Regions from separate parts of the Photobacterium sp. CCB-ST2H9 genome, predicted to be linked through region 1. Evidence: predicted binding sites of a transcription regulator. Region 1 holds the regulator's gene; each other region holds the start of a gene.
The links. Region 1 encodes CRP, which controls carbon source genes, mostly activating them, when cyclic AMP is high. Its sites were predicted from a motif close to TGTGANNNNNNTCACA; they were not measured.
Positions count from the first base shown of each region.

Region 1 (7,553 bases):
AATCGACGGTTTACACCATCATCCAGTCGGCGTTTATCAGTGCCGGTCAGCGTTGTACCTGTGCCCGTCGCCTGTATGTACCTGAAGGTGCTGAAGGGGATGCGCTGATTGCTGAACTGATTGCGGCAACCAAGGCCATCAAAGTTGACGGTCCGTTTGCTGAGCCACAGCCGTTTATGGGGCCGCAAATCTCTGTGGTCGCAGCCGATAACATCATTGCTGCGCAGGAACGTCTGCTGAGCATGGGTGGTGAAGCGCTGCTGAAAGCTGAGCGTGGTCAGGGTGCCATCGTGACTCCGGGTATTGTTGAAGTGAGCAAGATCGCCGAGCTGCCGGACGAAGAATATTTTGGTCCGTTGCTGCAGGTGGCACGTTATCAGGAGCTGCCTCAGGCTGTTGAGATGGCAAATGACACCCGCTATGGCCTGTCTGCCGGTCTGGTTTCGACTGACGACAGCGAGTGGCAGTACTTTATCGATCATATTCGCGCCGGTGTTGTGAACCGCAACCGTCAGCTGACGGGTGCCAGCGGTGATGCACCGTTCGGTGGTCCGGGTGCGTCCGGTAACCTGCGCCCAAGCGCTTACTACGCCGCGGACTACTGTGCGTATCCAATGGCATCCATGGAAGGAGAGGCAACCGAACTGCCTGCTCAGCTGTCTCCGGGGATCCAACTGTAACTATTGCTTAACCCGTATTGACGAGGGAACCGCAACATGGAAAGAGTGGAAAAACTGTTTGATGCCCTGTGGCAGGACTACACAACCCGTCTTTGCCCTTCGGCCGCTCAGGTGCACGATCTGCTGACAGAGGAAGAGCCTCTGCTGAACGATCACATTGCCCTGCGTACGTTCAATCTGCCGGGTGTGAGCCTGGATGTGCTGGCTGCACCATTCATTGCGATTGGTTACAAGCCGTGCGGAACGTATCACTTCGAGCAGAAGAAACTGTATGCGGAGCACTTTGAGCATCCGAACCCGGCTGCACCGAAAGTCTTTATCAGTGAACTGCTGGTCGGACAGTGCTCGGCGGATCTGCAAAATACCGTGCGTGAGCTGGTGAAGCAGATTCCTGATGGCGCAATGAAGGATGGTGCTTTCCTGTACGGTGGCCGTTTATGGGATCTCGATTACGCGACCTATGAGAAGCTGGCCGAGGAAAGTGAGTACGCGGGTTGGGTTGCTGCCCACGGTTATGGTGCGAACCATTTTACTGTCAGCGTAAATCAGCTGGAGCAGTTTGCGGAAGTTGCAGAGGTGAACAGCCTGCTGCGCCACAACGGCTTCACCATCAATGAATCGGGTGGTGAAGTGAAAGGTAGTCCGGAAGTGCTGCTGGAGCAGTCATCAACGATGGCTGATCGGGTGGAAGTCCGCTTTACCGATGGTATCCGTTCAATTCCAGGCGGTTTCTATGAGTTTGCCAAGCGGTATCTGCAGGAGAACGGGGAACTCTACCCGGGCTTTGTGGCTGCGTCGGCGGACAAGATCTTCGAAAGTACGAATATGTAAGACAGGTATCTTTGCTCTGTCATTAAACAGCGGCCTCTGGGCCGCTGTTTTTTTATCTGGGGGGGCTGAATGCCATATCTCGTGCTGTGAGAGGGCTTGTCAGTGCTGTTGATCCAGCGGTTGCATCCAGTCATCCGATTCACTTGGGGGGCTGGTCAGACACAGGTAGGCTTCCTGCTCCAGGAGCTGCCGGGGAGACTGAAAACCTGTCATTTCAACCGAGGCAGAGAGGAAACGTCCTCTGGTTACGACAGGGCGCGGGGGAAGCTGATTGTGCTGGGCATTTGGGGCAAAACGTTCGATATCCATATCTGCACATCCACATAGTACTGATACGCCAAATGTAGCAACAGAGGGATGGAAGGCAACTGAAAAAATGTGAAGTGTCCTGAGAAAACAGCTGTAATCACAGGGTATGCCCGGCAGAAATAAAAAAAGCCGCGTTTGCGGCTTTTTATTGTACTCACATTGGCTGCATCACCGGAGAGTGATCAGCGTGTTCCGTACACAACGATGGTTTTACCGTGGGCAGAAATCAGGTTCTGCTCTTCCAGCATCTTCAGAATGCGGCCAACGGTTTCACGGGAACAGCCAACAATCTGGCCGATTTCCTGACGGGTAATTTTGATCTGCATGCCGTCCGGGTGAGTCATGGCATCCGGTTGTTTTGCCAGATTCAGCAGGGTCTGGGCAATACGGCCAGTCACGTCCAGGAATGCCAGATCACCGACTTTCTGGCTGGTGACTTGCAGACGGCGTGCCATCTGTGCGGACAGACGCATCAGGATATCCGGATTAACCTGGATCAGCTGACGGAATTTCTTAAAGGAAATCTCAGCCACTTCACATGGTGTTTTCGCACGAACCCAGGCAGTACGCTCCTGGCCTTCTTCAAACAGGCCCAGTTCACCAATGAAGTCGCCCTGGTTGAGGTAAGACAGGATCATTTCCTTACCTTCTTCATCCTTGATCAGAACGGCGACGGAACCTTTGACAATGTAGTAGAGGGTCTCTGCTTTCTCGCCAGCATGGATCAGTGTACTCTTCGACGGGTACTTATGAATGTGGCAGTGAGAAAGGAACCACTCCAAAGTTGGATCTGTTTGCGGTTTACCTGGAACCATATTACTAACTTCCTCTGCAGTGTGTTGCCCAACAACGTCATTCCTTGCATTGGGGTTGGGTAGAACAATACTATTGTTTGCCAACTAGCATATTCAGTCAACGGCTGGGCTGCAAGCGCATGTGAACATTCAGACCAAGAGTTTAACTTTTTTCGTCATGCATTGCTTGATATTGCGCGGGGATAAATGAACATTTTGGACACTTTACTGTGCACATGATCACACCGTTGTGACTTAGTGATAAAATCCGGGTTTTTGTAGTAAGGAGTAACGCATGCAATCACGTGTGAAATGGGTCGAAGATTTGACTTTTATCGGCCAGTCTAACTCGGGCCACAGTGTGGTCATGGACGGGAACGGCGGCAGTAAAGCGCCCAGCCCGATGGAACTGGTCCTGATGGCTGCCGGAGGCTGCAGCTCGGTGGATGTGGTCGATGCGCTGAAAAGTGCCGGTCAGGCGATTACCGCCTGTGAGGCACAGATTGATTCCGTGCGCCGCGAACAGGCACCGCGTTATTTCACCTCGGCCAATCTGCATTTTGTCGTCACCGGTCATCATCTCGATGACGCTCAGGTTGCCAAAGCTGTCAGCGATTCACTGGAAAAGTACTGCTCCGTGTGCCTGATGCTGGGCAAAGGCGTGACCCTGACTCATTCTTACCAGATTGTCGCGGCATAAGCCGTTGTCATCTGGGTTAATCAGGTAAGTTGTATGATCATTCCCTGGCAAGATATCGATGCTGAAACGCTGACCAACCTGATTGAACACTTTGTCCTGCGCGAGGGCACCGACTACGGTGAGCAAGAGCTGAGCCTGGCGCAGAAAGTGGACAAGGTACGCCAGCAATTGGCGGCGGGAGAGGCCGTGATTATGTATTCCGAATTGCACGAAACGGTGGATATCAAACTACGTCGCTCGCTTCGCACAGAATAAAGCTGCCATACTCAGAGGTGACAGCAGAAAACGGAAGCTGGCGCCGACGGATGCGGTCGGATGCTTGACTGCATCCATTTGCCCTGTTAATAACTGATTCCGTTTGGATAAACGACAAGGTATGTCATGTCTGCAAAACACCCAATCATTGCAGTAACAGGTTCCTCCGGAGCAGGAACGTCCACCACTTCGGAAGCTTTCCGCAAGATGTTTAATATGCTGAATATCCATGCGGCATGGCTGGAAGGGGACAGTTTTCACCGTTTTACCCGTCCGGAAATGGATGTGGAGATCCGCAAAGCCAAGGAGCAGGGGCGCCACATCAGTTATTTTGGCCCGCAGGCGAATGACTTTGCGCTGCTGGAAAACTTTTTCCGTCAGTACGGCGAAGACGGCAGCGGAAAATACCGCCGCTATCTGCACACGTTTGATGAAGCCGTGCCCTATAACCAGATGCCGGGCACTTTTACGCCCTGGCAGGATCTGCCGGAAAATACCGATCTGCTGTTTTATGAAGGCCTGCACGGCGGCGTCGTGGATGGCGATGTCAATGTTGCACAGCACGTCGACCTACTGATTGGCATGGTCCCGATTGTGAACCTGGAATGGATTCAGAAAATCGTGCGGGATACCCGCGATCGCGGCCACTCCAGAGAAGCAGTGATGGAGTCCATCGTCCGTTCAATGGATGATTATCTCAATTACATTACTCCGCAGTTTTCCCGGACCCATATTAACTTCCAGCGGGTGCCGACGGTTGATACCTCCAACCCGGTCAGTGCGAAAGCCATCCCCAGTCTGGATGAGAGTTTTGTGGTGATCCGTTTCCGTGGCATCAAGAATGTTGATTTCCCGTATCTGCTGGCGATGATCCAGGGCTCGTTTATGTCGCGCCATAATACGCTGGTGGTGCCGGGCGGGAAGATGAGCTTTGCGATGGAGCTGATCATGCGGCCGCTGATCCAGCAGCTGATCGATACCGGGAAAATCGGATAACCGGGCCTCATTGAAAAAACGCCTGTGCAGGTTTGCCAGGCGTTTTTTGTTTCAGGTTAACCCCTGAGTTTTTTTTGAAACCAGGCCGGTACGGTCTGGTCCAGCCAGAACGTCGGCTCGCGCCAGCTGCCGCTGATAAAACCGACATGGCCCCCGTATTGGGTCAGGTGATACTCGATATGGGCAGGCAGCGGCTGTGTCGGGATGACTGCCGCCGTCATGAAAGGATCGTCAGCGGCATGAATCACCCGCAACGGGGTCTGTACCTGCGCCAGTTTTCCCAGTCCGCTGCAACGTTGGTAGTAGTCGGCCGCATCAGCAAAGCCATGCAGCGGCGCTGTGACGGTATCGTCAAACTGTCGCAGCGATGCGATTCCAGCAATCTGTTCGGTCTGAAAGGGCAGCAGGTCCGGTAACGCAGCCATTTTTTTCAGCATATTTTTCTTCATGGAACCGAGCAGGTAGCGCTGGTAGACCCGGGAAAACCCCTGTTCAATCCGGGACGAGCAGGCTGACAGATCCAAGGGCGGAGAAATGACCTGAGCTGCGGTCAGTCCGGATGCTTCGCCGGTTTCAGCCAGATAGTTCACCAGCATATTACCCCCCAGAGAAACTCCAACCGCCAGCAATGGATGATGCGGAAAACGTTCGCGTAACTGGTCGATGAAGTAACGTGCATCACTGGTTTCACCGGAGTGATAGCTCCGGGCCTGACGGTTAATTTCCCCGCTGCATCCGCGGAAATGCATCATCACACCCAGCCAGCCCTGCTGTCTGGCCGCAAAAAGCAGACTGTGCGCATAAGGGCTGTGGAAACTGCCTTCCAGCCCGTGAAAGAGGATCATGATTGGCATGTGTGCCGGGTGCTGCTCGGGCGCGGCCGTCCAGACCAGGTCGAGAAAATCATCGTCCGGGGTCTGAATCCGCTCCGTCAGAGGTTCGAACAGGGCCTGACGACGGAACAGTCGTGGCAGAATGGTTTGCAGGTGTGCGTTGCGCAGGCCGGTTGCGGGCTGAAAGTGCTTCATGGTGTTCTCCAGCTGTTCTGACCGTCAGAGCGGGAAATCCGGGTAAGGCGACTGAGTCAGCAGCTCAGCCAGAATCGCCAGACCCTGTTCAAGTTTATCATGACTGTGCGGCGCACTGATGGCCAGACGCACTGCCTGCTGAATTGTGCTGCCCGGCGGCGTGAACAGTTCAGCGGATTTGACCACCACATCCCGGGCTTCGGCGGCAGTAACGAAGTCACTCAGGCGCCAGTGATCAGGCAAGGTCAGCCAGGCGTGGAAGCCCGGTAACTGATACTGAACCTGATACGGCTCCAGATAGCGTTCGAGCAGTCGGGCTCGCTGCTGCATGTCTTGCCGGATCTGCTGTAATGCCCGGTCGGCATCTCCCTTACGGATCAATTCGCAGGCCAGTGCACTGAGCAGCGGGCTGATCATCAGGCAGTGATGGTGCAGCGCCGTGTTCAGTCGGGTCTGATGTTTTAACGGAACCTGGATGTAGCCAAGCCGCAGGCCGGGTGCCAGACATTTGGAGAGGCTGCCGAAGTGGATCACCTGCTCGCTGTCGAGATTGACCAGAGGCGGCGGTGTCTCTGACGGTAACAGGCCGTTGACATCGTCTTCAATGATCAGCACCTGATGACGGCGGCAGACTGCCAGTATGGCTTCACGCCGTTCCCGGCTCATGGTGGCCGCTGTCGGGTTTTGTAGGGTGGGCGTACAGTACAGCATCCGCGGCTGGTACTGACGGCAGGCTATCTCCAGACTGTCTGGGAGCAGGCCTTCTGCATCCATCTCCACGGCTTTGACATTCATCTGCATCTGTCGGGCCAGTCCGAGAAATCCGGGATAACTCACCTGTTCGGTCAGCAGGGTATCGCCGCTGCGGCAAAAAACAGACAGAACGAGCTGAATTGCATGTTGCGCCCCGGACGTGAAATGCATCCGGGCGGGATCGAGCTGGACGCCGTGTGTACTCAGCCAGTGGCTGATGACCTCACGATGCGCCGTCAGACCTTGCGGGTCCTGATACAGCATTAGATGATTGAGCAGATCCGGATGCTGACTCAGCGTCTGCATGGCGCTGGCCATCATCGCAGATCTGTCGATTGCAGGCGGAATATTATAACCGAAATTACATTCGTCCGGTGCCTGGTTCGGATAGCTGAACACCCAGTCCGGGCGGTTGCGCGGGCAGACATATGTCCCGGCGCCGACTCTGGCTTCAACCAGCCCCCGTCGTTCGGTTTCCGCGTACGCTCGGGTGATGGTGCCAACCGTCACGCCGAGACGATCGGCCAGTGCGCGGTGAGTCGGCAGTTTGCTGCCTGCAGCCAGATGTCCGGATTCGATTTGCTGCGCGATAGCCTCGGCCAGCCGGCGGTAAATCGGACGCCCGTCTTCGCTCTGCCGGAGAAAGGCTTGCTGAATTGTCTCAATTGTCATGGTGACAATAAATCCTTTGATTCCAATTTATCCCCTTGTTAGGCTGCATTTTGACCTTAATTTTGGTTGATATGCAAGCTCAACATTAAATTGTATCGATACAATAAGAATTATCTTCATGGAGTAAAACATGAACATTGAATGGCAGTTTTTGATTTCACTGATGGCATTCGCTGCGACGATGACGGGGACCCCGGGGCCGAACAATATGATGGTCACCGCTTCAGGGGCGAATTTTGGCTACTGGCGGACGATCCCGCACATCCTCGGGATCGGTTTCGGTCTGGTCAGTATGATTCTGCTGGTGGCCGCAGGGCTCGGGGTAATTTTTGTCCGTTATCCGGTTCTGCATGAGGCACTGCGCTGGCTGGGGAGCGCATACTTGTTGTATCTGGCCTGGAAAATTGCCACGGCAGGCGGAAAAGTTCAGGTGGATGACCACGATGCCCGGCCGATGTCTTTTGTCGCAGCAGCGATGTTTCAGTATGTGAATCCGAAGGCGTGGATGATGTCAGTGACTGCGATCAGCACTTTT
Region 1 is NZ_CP100425.1:305,565-313,117, forward strand. It holds gene astD (succinylglutamate-semialdehyde dehydrogenase) at 1-680, shown strand, start outside; gene L4174_RS01315 (DUF1338 domain-containing protein) at 717-1,511, shown strand; gene L4174_RS01320 (hypothetical protein) at 1,611-1,820, opposite strand; gene crp (cAMP-activated global transcriptional regulator CRP) at 2,003-2,635, opposite strand; gene L4174_RS01330 (OsmC family protein) at 2,910-3,314, shown strand; gene L4174_RS01335 (YheU family protein) at 3,348-3,569, shown strand; gene L4174_RS01340 (phosphoribulokinase) at 3,696-4,565, shown strand; gene L4174_RS01345 (hydrolase) at 4,622-5,593, opposite strand; gene L4174_RS01350 (PLP-dependent aminotransferase family protein) at 5,618-7,018, opposite strand; gene L4174_RS01355 (LysE family translocator) at 7,149-7,553, shown strand, end outside.

Region 2 (7,553 bases), 750 kb from region 1:
TAGCTGGCTCTGGCGATTTGCAGGTTCCCCGCGGCCTGTTCTTTCATCAAAGCGACAATTTCCTGCTGGATTTCGCGAATACAGGGCAGCAACAGGCGCGCCCGGCAGTGAAACAGCTGATTATCGAAAAGGGGCTTGTCGCTTTCTCCACGCTGATGATCCAGTGCGGAGGCCTGCGGGATCAGCTGTTCAACCAGGCCAGAAAGACGGCTGAGATCGGTCGCCACGATATTCTCCTTATCGTTTGGTGTTACAGCCAGGCCTGCCATGCCAGCCGGGCGGCCAGAATGACAACAACGGTGACAAAAACCGGGCGGATAAACCGGCTGCCGAAACGGATCGCAGAGTGCGCGCCAATATAGGCACCCAGCATCAGGCAGACGCCCATCGTTAAACCTAACGCAACATTGATATGGCCAAGTATGGCAAATGTGACGAGTGAGGTCAGGTTGCTGGTGAAGTTCATGGCTTTTGCCAGCCCGGACGCCAGCAGGATGTCCAGGCGATACAGCGCCATATTGGAAACAGTCCAGAAAGCACCGGTACCGGGTCCGGCAAGGCCATCATAAAATCCCAGACCGGTTCCCTGTATCCATTGCTTTCGTTTAAAGCGCGGGCATGGCGTGGGCAGTTTACGGCTGTCACCTTTGGGATGGGGATGCCAGATGGTGTACACCGCTGCGGCCAGGATGATTAGCGGCAAGACTTTTTCCAGCCAGGCTGTGCTGATGATATCGACGACCAGCGTCCCCGCAATGGCGCCGATCAGCGTTGCCAGAAAAGACGTTTTCCAGAAAGCCGGAGAAAACAGCTGCTTCCGGTAATAGGTCAGCGCAGCGGTGGAAGACGCGAAGGTTGCTGCCAGCTTATTGGTTCCTAAAGCAATGTGCGGCGGCAGCCCTAATGACAGCAATGCCGGAACAGTCAGCATTCCGCCACCGCCAGCAACAGCGTCTATAAAACCAGCGGTCAGAGCAACCAGACCGAGGATGAGCATCATGCCCGGATCAATCATTTCAATCATGCATTATCGTTTTCGTTCGATGGCGTGTTCAATTACGCGTTTAAATGGGGGCAATGAATCGAGCAGTGCTTTACCGTATCGCCGTGTAATCACCCGACGGTCGAGCAGGACAACTCTACCAAAGTCCTGCTCTTTACGCAGCAATCTCCCGACGGATTGAATCAGCTTTTTACTGGCTTCCGGAACAGCAATTTGTAAAAAGGGATTACCGCCACGGCTTTCAATGTATTCGGCATGGGCTTCCTCGACAGGTGAGGTTGGTACCGCGAACGGAATCTTGGTAATGATTAAATTTCTCAGCAAGTGGCCCGGTAAGTCGAGGCCTTCGGAAAAACTGCCGGTGCCGAATAACACGCTGACTTTGCCCTGTTCACAGTGGCTCTTGTGCTTTTCCAGCAGGGAAGTCCGGGATTCTTCTCCCTGAACCAGCAATGCCCAGCCATTTTTTTCACACTGGGGCCGGATGGCCTCTGCGACTTTGTTCATTTGCCAGTATGAGGCAAACAGCACCAGGCTGGCGGTTTCGCCTTCCAGATATTCCGGAAGGGTTTCAATCAGTAAATCCGTGAACTGATCCGCCTGAGGTTCATACTTCATTTGCGGAATGACTAAGCGTCCGTTGTTCTGATAATCGAACGGCGAAGCCAGAGCCAGAAAGCGTGCGCCCTCATTTTCCTGAATTCCGGCCTGACGGCAGAAGTAACTGAACTGATTGAGCGCACGCAGGGTTGCTGACACCAGAATTGCCCCCGCGGCACGGCTCCAGAGCAGCTGATCTAACCGGTAGCCAATCTCCAGGGGCGAAACCTGCACAATATAATCACCTTCCTGTTCCGGGCTTTTTTCAAGCCAGCGGGCTAAAGGGGCGCCTTTATCTTTGTCCGGCTGGGCCATCAGGGTCCAGACTTTTTCCAGATTTTCCAGACGTTGCAGGTAAAAGCCTGATTCGGAGAGTGCCGGTTCAGCAGATCGTGCCGTTACTTCGTCATCTTTGAGGCGTTCGGTGATCATCTCGTGAATTTTCGCCAGTGACTGCCGCGCTTTCTTGCTGGCATCCCGGCATCCCTGAGCTTCTTCTGCCAGCCATGCAGGCAGCTCTCCATGGGGAAAACGGTAACTGCCATCTTTGCTGAAAACAGCTGGGTCGACCTGGCTGGACAGTTGTCTCAGTGTGGGAACAAGATGCTGGATAGACTCTTGCAGCGTGGTCTGGAAGCGTCCGGACTTTTGCAGGTCGGCGAGTTCCGCCAGTTTACTGACCGACTGATTGAGTTTTTCAAGCCAGTTGCTGGCACCCTTCAGGCTGGCGGCGGCAGCAGAAAAGTCTCTGGCGACCTGCGGTAGATGGTGTGCCTCATCGATGGCATAAATCGTCTGCTCGGGTTCTGGCAGAATGATGCCGCCACCCAGCTCCAGATCAGCCATCAATAACGCATGGTTGGCGATCACAACATCGGCTTTATCCAGGTGCTCCCGCGCCTTTGCAAAAGGACAGTGGCGGTGTTTGGCCATGCCTGAATGGCAACTGTGTTTATCGGACACAATTTGCTGCCAGACACGGTCAGGAATGACCGTCGGCCAGCTGTCCCGGTCACCATCCCATTTATTTTGCTGCCAGGCTGTCAGCATTCGCTTCAGCAGGCTGAGGTCCGATTTTTTGGGTTTTTCCTGCCATAGCGCCAGCTGACCGTCATCTTGTCCTGAGCAACTGGCTTCCAGCTTGTGGCTGCAGCAGTAACGTTGACGTCCCTTTGCCAGGATAAAACTAAATTCTTTGGGAAAAATTTGCGCAAAGAGCGGCAGATCCTTATGAATCAATTGCTCCTGAAGCGCGACTGTTGCTGTGGCGATGAGTACCTTCTTATTGTTAAAGAGTGCGTAAGGAATACATCCAAGCAAATAAGACAGAGATTTCCCGATGCCGGTTCCGGCTTCAGCAACCAGCATTCTGTTTTTGGCGTGATACTCACCTGCCAGTGTTTTGGCAATTTCAGCGACCAGATAATTCTGTGCACGACGGGGAATAAAGTGATCCAATTGTGCACTCAGGTTGGCATAGCACTGTTTAATATCAGTTTTGATCTGGTTGTGTAACATGACTGAAACTTAATGTTGGCAGGGGCGGGCATTATAACATGAAGCTCTGCTGTAGGGATGTCTGGTTGTTTGTAGGGGATTTTTGATATGAAATGAGATTTCCCTCACGAAATAAGATTGAACCCCAGTTTAACCACGGGTGACTTATAGGTGAATTGATTGATTTGACTATAATTTGCAGCTTTTAATGGTTTTATATTCTGATTTATCTTGTTAATTCTGGCTTTTGTGGGATTAAAATGCTGTTTTTTATTGCTATTAAGAAACATGCAAATAGCGGGAGATACTTGATTCTTTGTTAAGTTTTTGCCCTAAAACCATGTTAAGTTGTTGAAAATAAATGGAGTATAAGAAATTTGTTGTTACAGTGTGAGAATTTGACATCGCGATTCATTCTCTGTCAGGATGAGTTCCGCAAGTTACGCCATCTTGGCATGGTCAGTTTTGCTCTGATTTACTGAGCTTTGTGTGACCTGCCGGGAAGGGAAATAAGAAAAGCAATAGGGATTCTGGAAATAGGAATTCCATCCATAAGAAAAGGCAGTGGATATCATGAAAAAAACGCTTATTGCACTATCTGTACTAGTAGCTGCAGGCTCAGCAAATGCTTCTATCAACCTGCTTGACAAAGACGGCGTTATTGTCGACTTGTCAGGTTCTGCGGAAGTTCAGCTGTTCCAAGACATCGTACCAAAAAATGGTGATGAAGACCCTACCATTCGTCTGGATGATGGTGACATCTCGCTGAATACCACTATTCCAGTCAACAACAACCTGAATGTGGTTGCAGGTTTTAACCTGGATCTGCATAACTCAGATAATAATGGTAAGCCTGGAGATTTCTTCAATGATGAGCTGTACGTTGGTTTCCAAGGTAAAGACTTTGGTACGCTGACGTTTGGTCGTCAATACCTGATCTCTGATGATGCAGGTATCAGTAAAGACTACGAGCTGGGTACTCAAGCTCTGGGCTTTGATGCTACTCGTGGCAGCGAAGTTGTGAAGTATGTTTACGACAACGGTATGTTCTACGCTGGCGCTTCTCACGACATCAATGCAGACGACAACGGCGGCATCACTGACGCACGTCTGGGTGCACGTTTTGCCGGTCTGGACGTTCGTGGTTACTACTACACGTCAGAAGACGTTAATGCTCCTGGTGAAGACATTACCGGTTATAACTTAGAAGCTGAGTACGTTATTCAGGCTATCTCTCTTGCTGCTTCATACGGCCATGGAGAAGTTGAGAACTCTGCAGGTGTAACGACTCTGGATGTCGATTTTATTTCACTGGCGGGTTCTTACACTATGGGTAAGAATACTTTCGCTCTGGGTTACAACCTGAGCGATATTGATGGTGGCGAAGCGACTGACAACGTTTATGCAAACGTAACTCACCAGCTGCACAGCAACGTAAAACTGTATGCTGAGCTGGGTTGGGCTGACGGTGACAACACTGAATACGACCTGGGTTATGTAGCTGGTATGGAAGTTCTGTTCTAAGAACGGTTCTTACCGCACAGATATTGCAAAAGCCGCCATTTAGGCGGCTTTTTTGTATTGTGATTAATCAGATGAGTTAGAGTCACGTCTGGGTTAATTTCCGGCAAGAGACTCATTTGGTTTTGTAAGTCATACAACGAAAAGAAGATTGGCGATGAAAAAATTAGCGTTTCTGGCAGCTCTGCTGGTTGCCAATGTACAGGCGGCAACGCTCTCTGTGGGAGACGGGATTGAACTTTTGGTGGTTGATGGTAAAGAAGTGAACCAGTCCCTCTGGTCCAGGACGACTGAAGTCGATTTACCTGCCGGAAAGCATCAGGTCGTGCTTCGTTATGACCGGGAACTGAAAAACGGCAGCCGGAACAGCATTTATACAACCCGCCCGTATCTGTTTGAGATGGTGATGCCAGAACAGGATGTACGTATTGAGTTGCCTGCGTTGGTAGCTTACAGCCAGGCACAGGCTTATTTCCAAAAAGGTCCGGAATGGACCATGACGCAGGCAGACGGCAGCCAAAAAATACTACCTTTCGTTGAGATGAAAGGCGATGGTATTGCAGCGTTCAGTGATATGGAAAAGCTGGTGGGAGAGTATAACCGCCAGCATGGGATAACGTTCGAGCAAGGCTATGCGGTTGATCTGGAACAGGCCGTTGTTGAGGTGAATCAAGACGGAAAAGTTGAAATATCCGGTGATGCTTTAGCACAGCTTAAGCTGTGGTATAGCAAAGCAAAACCAGAAGAAAAAGCCGCCTTTAAAGCCTGGATGGCAAAACAGCCTTAAAAGCGATTGTAGGGTACCACGCCATCACCAGACTGGCACTCAGCGCTGGTGATGGTACTTATTATGAGACTGGCACTGCTGACAGCGTGGCTGTGCAGGGTCATTATCGAGAATGATTTTTTCTATTGGCTCTTCGCAATCAGCACAGACTCCGTAGAGGTCCAGACGAATCGCACAGAGAGCGGCATCGATTGCTTCCAGACGATTAGCTTTATGACGCAGCGAAGGATTGATGCTTTGCGCTGCTAAAGTCAAAAGCTCATTTGCTGTTTTTTCTGCTGTTGTCACAAGACTGGCAGCGTCTAATTCAGCATAAAGTTTTGCTGAAAGGGCCTCATATTCCTGCTCCAGCCGGATTGTTTGTTGCTTCAGATACTCACTATTCATAGTGGCACTCCATTGTAGACTGGATCACAGTCTATGCTGAATTTCTGTTCTGATACTGATATAAGTCAAACCAGATGCAAAATAACCCTTCTTTTTGTCGGTTTTTGTAATCTATCGAATGCTTTATAGTGCTGAACGGTTTTTAGGTGGCTGAATTGCTGCTTTTTATTACATTTCAGTGTCTTAAGACGAGAAGAAAGGAAGATAGAATGGAACATAACTTTAAAGAACCCTATAATCTGAAATACTTTATTGGTTTTCTGGTGGCGATGCTGTTGCCGACATTACCAGCAAGCCTGACCTGGTTGGGTATACTGAGCCATTGATCTGTCTGTAACACAGGCGGCTCAGGCAAATGTAAAAGAGAGGGAATGTGAGACAACTGTTCTGGCGAACGCTATTGCTGGTTTCAGGCTGGTGTTTCGTGATTTTAGGTGTGTTGGGCATTTTCCTTCCTCTTTTACCCACCACCGTTTTTCTGCTTCTCGCCAGTGCCTGCTTTATGCGGGGCTCTCCAAAGCTGCACAAATGGCTGCACAGCCACCCCCATTTCGGACCTGTTTTAGAAAACTGGTATCAGCATCGGGCTATCAGCGCAAAGGTCAAGCGACGGGCGAATCTGATGATAGTTCTCAGTTTTACGCTTTCCATCTTTATTGTTCCTGTGAATTGGGTCAAAGTCCTGCTGATTGTTATTGCAGTGATTTTACTGATTTGGTTTAACCGTCTTCCGGTTCGGGAGCTGGATGGTCTGTCATCTCGGTGACTGTTGATGTATCAAAGGATTCATCCTCTGCTTTCTCAATCAGAGCAGTACGATAGTTGCCCATTCCAGTAAAAATCACTACTATTTGCGCTTAATTCGCTCGTCGTACCAATTTGCATGGGTATGCGCGACCAAATATTCTTAATAACCTGCTGTGTGCAGTACAGCAGATGGAAGAGACTATGAGCCAAGTAAAAACTGTTCAAGACGACTTCAGCCTGATTAAAAACAGTATTAAGACGATTCCGGATTACCCAAAACCAGGCATTCTGTTTCGGGATGTGACCAGTTTAATGGAAGATCCTGATGCTTATCAGGCAACCCTACAGATCTTTCATCAGCAGTTCTGCGATAAAGGGATTACCAAAGTTGTTGGCACAGAGGCTCGTGGTTTTCTGTTTGGTGCGCCATTAGCTTTGGCGCTGGGTGTAGGCTTTGTTCCTGTACGTAAACCGGGTAAATTGCCGCGTAACGTCATCAGTGAAAGCTATGAACTGGAATATGGCCAGGATACGCTGGAAATTCATACTGATGCCATTGTGGAAGGGGATAAGGTGCTGCTCGTCGATGATCTGCTGGCAACCGGCGGTACGATTGAAGCAACCACCAAGCTGGTTCGCCGTCTGGGCGGTATCGTAGAAGACGCAGCGTTTGTGATTAATCTGCCTGACATCGGCGGCCAGCAGCGACTGCGTGGCCTGGGTCTGAATGTCTTCAGCATTTGTGATTTCGACGGCCACTAATCAGCCTGAATCAATGCCATCAAGCAGGGGGATGTTATCTTTGTGGTCAAAACGATAGCAGTAATGACTTGAAAGGATAAACTCCTCCTGTGTTCTCTCGCGCCGTGAATCTCCCTGTGCTAGCATAACCGACTGGATTCAGTCAGGCTTTCTGATGCCGCTGAATGATCGTGTTCTGTAGGATTTATCACCATGAGTTATCAGGTTCTGGCACGCAAATGGCGGCCGCATCGATTTGAAGATGTGGTG
Region 2 is NZ_CP100425.1:1,052,925-1,060,477, forward strand. It holds gene L4174_RS05110 (primosomal replication protein) at 1-227, opposite strand, end outside; gene L4174_RS05115 (TSUP family transporter) at 251-1,024, opposite strand; gene dinG (ATP-dependent DNA helicase DinG) at 1,028-3,121, opposite strand; gene L4174_RS05125 (porin) at 3,674-4,624, shown strand; gene L4174_RS05130 (DUF2057 domain-containing protein) at 4,779-5,408, shown strand; gene L4174_RS05135 (conjugal transfer protein TraR) at 5,448-5,795, opposite strand; gene L4174_RS05140 (YbaN family protein) at 6,169-6,561, shown strand; gene apt (adenine phosphoribosyltransferase) at 6,744-7,304, shown strand; gene dnaX (DNA polymerase III subunit gamma/tau) at 7,497-7,553, shown strand, end outside.
Region 2: dinG (ATP-dependent DNA helicase DinG) is a predicted target of CRP. The motif match lies at 3,215-3,230, and genes of this name have one in related genera.

Region 3 (7,553 bases), 990 kb from region 1:
TCGCCGGCGGTGGTGTGAGATTACACGTTTGTCCGTCGCGGAGCACAGTGCCCGGGAAGGGGCTGCCGGGTTGCGGCGGGTCTGTCGGTTCCTGCACTGTGACGGCAGGGGCATCCCCGGCGGGGATGAGGGTGACGACATCGCTCCACATTTCCCCCTGTTCGGCGCTCAGGGCCGGGCTGGCACTTTCCCAGCGCATGAAGTGATTGAACCCTTTGATGGTCAGAGTTCGACCGTCGGTGTCAGAGACTTTCAGCCATTCCCGGAAATCACCGGTCGGGAATTTTTTCGCGCCGTTGCTGAATGTGGCATCAATATCAGCCTGTGCCATGGCATTTTCGTAATACAGGGTGCCATCGGCTTCCAGTTTCCACCGAACCGGAATGCTGAAACCACAGCCGTCACTGTCTCTATAGCTGCCCGTATTGAATCCGGCCTGACTGTCCGCCTGGTTGTTCAGAATCAGATGACGGGACGTGTCGCTGTTGAAGACCAGTGCTTTTCCGGCCAGCATATTTTGCGTGAAGCGGGGTGTCCGGCTTTCCCAACTGACGACACAGCTGGCCGACTGGCTCTCGTACTCTGTTTTGGTTTTTGCGGATGACGGCATCTGGGTACTGGTGTTCCAGCCGGAGTCACTGGCCGTACAGGCAGCCAGTGTATTTGGCGCATACTGCTTGGTCATCAGATGGCTGATTTCTGTTTCATTTGCGCCGCCCATGTCTTTCTGGCTGAAGGTTTTCACGGCCAGGATCGGACGAGTCTCATTCTTTTTGTGTGTCATTGCCCAGAGCTGGTAGTCGCTGAAGCTGTCCGTGCTGTCTTCAGTCAGGCGCAGGAAGCCATTTTCATTGAGCTGCCACTGCCGGTTGGCCGTGCCGGGCTGAAGTACTGTATTGAGGTAATATTCCCAGGTGTTGTCGCTTTTAAGGATGACTGCTTCCAGTTCACCCAGGCTGTCTGCTTCGGTTGAGATTTGCACCAGATGCTGATTGACCATGGCGTTGACACCATCTGTGGTGAAGCGGTCATCCCCGCCACATTCCGTGACCGCATTGAGGAACTGGTCTTCGGTTGCCGGTGCAGTATCGCCGAATGTACAGTCGCCGAAAGGCGGTAAGTTCGCGCGTGAGGTAACCGCGTAGATCTGTTCTTTGGCGGCATGGTTGAAACCGGCAAAATGGAAATCATCATCTTTCAGAATGGCCTCTCCCTGATGGACTGCACCATTGTCGACTACCAGGAATAAGTATGGTGTGTCGAAGGGATAGCGGTTTGCCAGCTGCTGAATGACATCTGGGACGGCAAACTGGAACATTTGTTTTTCCAGGACGGTGACAGGCGACCATATCCCGGTTTCAACCACCATCCAGCCATCGCCGCCGACATTGACCCAGTAATTGACGCGATGGGTATTGTTAAAGACAAATTCGAGCACCACATTGTCGGTCAGATGGTAGCCATTCACCTGCTCAAAACTGCCGGCATCTTCAACGGCAACCATGTCTTCCAGCGTGGTGTAAGGCACAGTCGGGTTCCCTTTGGGCGCTACGGTACAATGGTCTCCGCTGACGTTGGTTTTGCAGAGCAGCATCCGGGTGGTGTCCGGGCTCCAGGTGAAGTAATACCCCATCGCACCGTCTGAAAAGGCTGCGGTACCCGGCACATAGCGGGTCATGAAGTGATTTTCTTTTGTGGTCAGAAAATCATGCATGTTTTGCCCGGACAGGGGATAAGAATTGACCCGGATCGTCACGTTGCGGTCATCGCTTTCTTCAAGACCGGCATCGGTGACAATTGCGGTGTTGCTGGAAGAAATCAGTACTTTGAAATATTCGTAAAGGTCTTTCCAGCCGGAGCCAGTCAGAATCTGACCCTGGATGGCGTCTTCTTTTTGATCGAACTGGACCAGCGGTTGTTCACTGAAATACGTAAAGGCTTCCGTCAGGCTGACATCGCTGTCACTATTTTTTTGCCACTGCCAGTCGACCTGACGCGTTTCATTGGTTGCTGTGTCCGGGCTGTTGAAGTCCATCATATCGGCTTCAAGTTTACTGCCATTGAGGGAACTCTGACTGTGCAGACGCCAGAAACCAGCATTGAAAATTGTCTGGATGGTGTCTTTCTGTGCGGTCATTTCTGTGTACTTACGGGTCATGACCCCTTCCAGAATGTCATTGACCACAGTCAGCGACATCAGCGTGCTCAGGTTGACACCGTTCAGACCGAGTTTGGGGATCAGCGTGACACTCAGTTCATCGGCCAGCTCATTGATAAAATCACCCGCATTCCGGACGTCGAGGTTCCCCGGATTGCTGACCGTTTGGCTGAATATTCCCCAGTTACCGTCTTTCACCACCCGTTTCACCAGTGCCTGATAGGCGAGGGTCGTTTTCAGAGACAGCGCGATTTCAGTATCGGTCAGCGGGGTCAGGAACAAATCTGTTGGCAGGCGATCACCGATGGCAAACTGAGGCGGGCCATCCAGATCAAGCACCAGAACGCCCTGCAGCAGGAGCGGGCTCTGGACAGTGATGGTGTAATTGCTGTCATCCTGCTGGAAATCCGTAATCTCAGTCTGTCCCATGACTTTGCCCTGGCTGTTCAGGATCAGCACTGCGAAGTTGTCCTGTAACAATGTGGGCGTCGCCGCATAGGCCTTGCTGATCAGATCCCAGTGGTTTCCTTGCTGAGCGGTATTCAGGCCGGCGGGAAGATCAACCGTGACGGTGAAACTGGTTTTGACGGGTGGTAATTCGGCAGGCTTGATGCCAGCCTCGCCGCTGCCACCACCACACGCAGAAAGCAGGCCAGCCAATAGCAAGCTCAGGCCAATCATCAGATAGGCGCGCATAATCCTTCCCCTGAACGATAAATGCTGTATTTTTTGACCAAACATGGTGTGCGTTTGGTTTCGTGTTTGGGGTGAGTATAGGTAAGGCGGAAGTGGGTGGTTGTTAAACCAGACAGGCTGTCTCAGCCCTTGAGACAGCGTCTGAGAATTGAGACAGCGATTCGGGGGAACCGGGTGATGCCTGAAAAATCAGGCAATCGACAGATATTTGTGTGTCTGAATCGACAGGCGCCAGTTTCGTGCAATACAGGTCTGAATGCACAACTCAGTGGCTCGGGGTTTCTGGCTGATCGGTTGCAGCGCAATCGTGACATCTTCTTTCAGACTGACGCCTGCCAGTAGCGCATCAAGCTGGTCTATATCTTTTTGGGTACCGACCGGATGTTTGATTTCATTGGCACGTTCGAGTGCTGACACAAGGACCGGCAGTTTCCCTTTCATATTGATCTTCGGTGAAACGGTGACCCAGGTTGCCTCAGTGGCGAGAACATCATAGGTGCCGCTGGTTTCAATCTGACAGCGGAATCCATGGTCTTCCAGGGCTTCAGTTAATGGGCGCAGGTCGTACAGGCAAGGTTCTCCGCCGGTGATCACCACATGCCGGGCGGTGTAGCCCTGATCTTTGAGGACCTGCACAATGCCGCCGGCATCCAGTGCGGTCCAGGTCGGCGCGTCTTCTTTTTTAGCGATCATGGTCTGCACGTTCACTTCGTCCTGAGGCTCGGCACTCCAGGTCTGCTTGGTATCACACCAGGCACAGCCAACCGGGCAGACCTGTAAACGGACAAAAATGGCCGGCACACCAGTGAAAACACCTTCTCCCTGAATGGTTTCAAAGATTTCATTGATTTTGTACACGACGACCTCAAAACATCTGACTAATTAACGTGAAAACGGGCAGTTTCAGGTACCCTGAACGCTGAAGGGCGCGTATTATGTCAGAACCTGAACGGATTGTCTCCATTCCCATTGTATTTGAAGCAGCACAGTGACAACGGCAGAGATGGGCTGAAAAGGTATACGTTTGTCGTGACTGGGCTCACGCCCTTGGCATAAGTCGCTTCACAATTAGTTCGCACTGTAAAAAAATTCCATACTCTTCATACCTATATATTGTCAGAGGAAGTCCGCGCATGTATGTCGCTCAGCCCGGTCACATCGATCACATCAAAAGAAATAATGCCGGCAGCGTCTACAAACTCATCGATCAGTACGGCCCGATTTCCCGGATAGAACTGTCGAAGAAAAGTCAGTTGGCGCCCGCCAGTATCACCAAAATTACCCGTGAGCTGTTTGATGGCCACCTGATCAAAGAAGCTGAAATTCTGGAATCCGGCAGCAGGGGGCGCCCGGCAATCGGTCTGGTGCCGGATAATGATGGCTGGCAGTTTCTGGGCATCCGGTTGGGGCGCGGTTATCTGACGATAGCTCTGCATGAGCAGGGCGGCGATATCCTGTTCGAAGAGAGACAGGACATCGCGGAGCTGAAGCAGGATGATGTCCTGAATAAGCTGCTGTCTGAGATTGATTCATTCTTTGCCCGGCATGCCAAGTTACTGGATCGGATCACCGCCATTGCTGTTTCTCTGCCGGGGCTGGTGAATTCGGAAAAAGGACTGGTGTTGCAGATGCCTCATTACGAGGTAAAAGACCTGCCGCTGGGACCTGCCATTCATGAAGCCACGGGACTGCCGGTCTTCATCGGTAATGACACCCGTTCCTGGGCATTGGCGGAGCAGTTATTTGGCAATGCGAATGATGTGGCAAACTCGATTCTGATTTCAGTACATCACGGCGTCGGGGCAGGCATTATCCTTGATAATCAGGTGCTTCAGGGCCGGATCGGTAATATTGGTGAGCTTGGTCATATCCAGATTAAACCGGATGGATTGCCTTGCCATTGCGGGAATAAAGGATGTCTGGAAACCGTCGCCAGTTTGCAGGCGGTGAGAGATCAGGTTAAAACCGGGTTAACGCTGGGTGAAGCTTCTGTGCTCTATGGGCAGGCGCTGACCATCGAAAATATCTGTGAGGCGGCAGTGCAGGGGGATCCGCTGGCGTTCCGGGTCATCACCGAACTGGGTTTCAACCTTGGCCGGGCAATTGCCATTATGGTGAACTTGTTTAATCCGGAGAAGATCCTGATTGGCGGAGAGTTCAATCAGGCGAAAAGTGTTCTGTATCCGGCGATTATGGAATGTGTGAAGAGTCAGTCCCTGCCGGTTTATAACCAGGATCTGCGGATTGAAGAAACCAGTTTTTACACCCAGGCCACCATGCCGGCTGCGGCTCTGGTGAAGCAGGCAATGTATGACGGACATCTGTTACTGAAACTGATCGAGGAAGGATAAACTTTTCCTGACGCGAATCATGCAGCGCAGCCACTGCTTATTTCGATAGCGATGGCTGCGTTTTTTATTGGGTTCAGCCAGACTTAGAGAAGGAACATGGCTTGGAGGTCAAAGACATGAAACGGATTCGGGTTTTTTATGACGGTTCCTGCCCAAGCTGTGTGCGGGATCGGGCATGGTATGAATCCTGGCTCAGCCGTCATCCGGAACTGGTGGAGTGGTATGATATCACCGGCCAGGATGAAGCGCTGAAAGCGCTGGGCATATCTCCGGAAAAAGCGTTACGGGAATTGCATGTACAGGATCAGCAGGGGATTGTTCACCGGGAAATGGATGCCTACATGCTGTTACTGAATCAGGTATGGTGGCTCCGGCCGGTTGCATTTCTGATGGGACTGCCGGGGATCCGTCATCTGTTATCGGCTTTCTATCGTCGTATGGTCGATCAGCGACTGGCCCGTGAGGGCCGTGGCTGAAATCGTCAGAGATCTTCGTGTCTGAGTTCTTCGTCGATGACATTATGCAGGAATGACAAAGCCGCACGGTGATCATTCCGGCTCATAAACCATTGCTTTTGGTTGGTTTCCAGGGGCAGAATTTCCAGCCAGCGCTGGCAGACCCAGGCCATGTTGGCGAAATCCGGATCCGGGTAGTTCTCCGCATAGTCCGGATATTCCTCAAACAGGGCTTCCAGGCTGTTGGCGATGTGGCGATCAATAAAACGTGCGCTGCTGGGGGCCCAGTTTTTGATCAAGCTGACTTCGCCAAATCTCAGGCCGTCTTTTTCCTGCCAGTGATTGTTAATCACGAATTTCTCTACCCCTTTTATGGTGATGCCGAGCAACCCGTCAGGTAATTGTTCGAAATCGGTGATTTCGACCCGCGTTCCGAAATGGCAAAGTGAATCACCATCTTTCATGCACAGGCCGAAACCATTTCCTGAGGACATCGCAAGCGTCACTAACCGGGTGTAGCGAGGTTCGAAAATCCGCAGCTTACTGACACCTCCCGGTAATACATAAAGCCGGAGCGGGAAAAGGGGTAACTGCATAATACTTAGCCTTTATGACGTCAACTTTGATAGGGCTGTCTGTCTTTCTGGACGAGATGTCTTCAGAATTACGGGTTTCAGCCCTGATTTGGCTCTTTTTATGAGTATATCTGTTCAAAGGTGATGCCTTGTCTGTTTTTCGATATTACTGCAGCGATTGCAAAATAGCGAAAACCAGTTTCTCAAGCTGCTGATTATCAATTACAAAAGGCGGCATGATGTAGATAAGTCTGCCAAACGGGCGAATCCAGACACCATTGTCTACAAAACTTTTCTGAATCCGGACCATATCCACCGGCTCATATAATTCAACGACACCGATGGCGCCCAGCCAGCGGACGGCTTTGACTTTCTCAGACTGGCCGACCCGGGGCAGTAATTGCGACAGCTGTTGTTCAATTCCGCTGACCTGATGCTGCCAGTCACCCGTTTCGAGCAAAGACAGGCTGGCGTTGGCAACGGCGCAGGCCAGCGGATTGCCCATGAAGGTCGGGCCATGCATAAAGCAACCGGCTTCACCGCTGCACACCGTATCTGCAACCTGCTTGGTGGTTAGTGTTGCCGCCAGTGTCATGTAACCGCCGGTCAGAGCCTTCCCGACACACATAATGTCCGGGCTGATCCCGGCATGTTCGCAAGCAAAGAGCTTTCCGGTACGGCCAAAGCCAGTCGCGATTTCGTCGACAATCAGTAAGACACCGAAGTCATCACACAACTCGCGGACACGGCGCAGATAAGTCGGGTGATAAATACGCATCCCTCCGGCGCCCTGAACGACAGGTTCCAGAATGATTGCGGCAATATCCTGATGATGTGCTTCGAGTTTAGCGGTTAAGTCGGAGATATCGTTTTCGTTCCATGCCTCATGGAAACCCGTTTCGGGTGATTCGGCAAAAATGTGCTCCGGCAGGAAACCTTTATAAAGGCTGTGCATTGAATTATCCGGATCGGTCACCGACATCGCCGCGAAGGTATCTCCGTGATAGCCGTGTTTCAGGGTGAGGAATTTTGCCCGGCGCTCACCTTTGGCGTGCCAGTACTGCAGGGCCATTTTCAGGGCGACTTCCACAGAAACAGAACCGGAATCGGCCAGAAAGACCTGCTGCAACGGCGCCGGTGACAGTTCGACCAGTTTCCGGCACAGCTCAACCGCAGGCTGATGCGTGATGCCGCCGAACATGACATGCGACATCTTGTCGAGCTGATCTTTGGCGGCCTGATTCAGGACCGGGTGATTGTAACCGTGAATTGCTGCCCACCAGGAAGACATACCGTCAATGAGCTGGCGGCCGTCTTC
Region 3 is NZ_CP100425.1:1,294,103-1,301,655, forward strand. It holds gene L4174_RS06240 (hypothetical protein) at 1-2,854, opposite strand, end outside; gene queE (7-carboxy-7-deazaguanine synthase QueE) at 3,044-3,712, opposite strand; gene L4174_RS06250 (ROK family protein) at 3,988-5,205, shown strand; gene L4174_RS06255 (thiol-disulfide oxidoreductase DCC family protein) at 5,322-5,681, shown strand; gene L4174_RS06260 (LON peptidase substrate-binding domain-containing protein) at 5,687-6,256, opposite strand; gene bioA (adenosylmethionine--8-amino-7-oxononanoate transaminase) at 6,402-7,553, opposite strand, start outside.
Region 3: L4174_RS06250 (ROK family protein) is a predicted target of CRP. The motif match lies at 3,883-3,898, and genes of this name have one in related genera.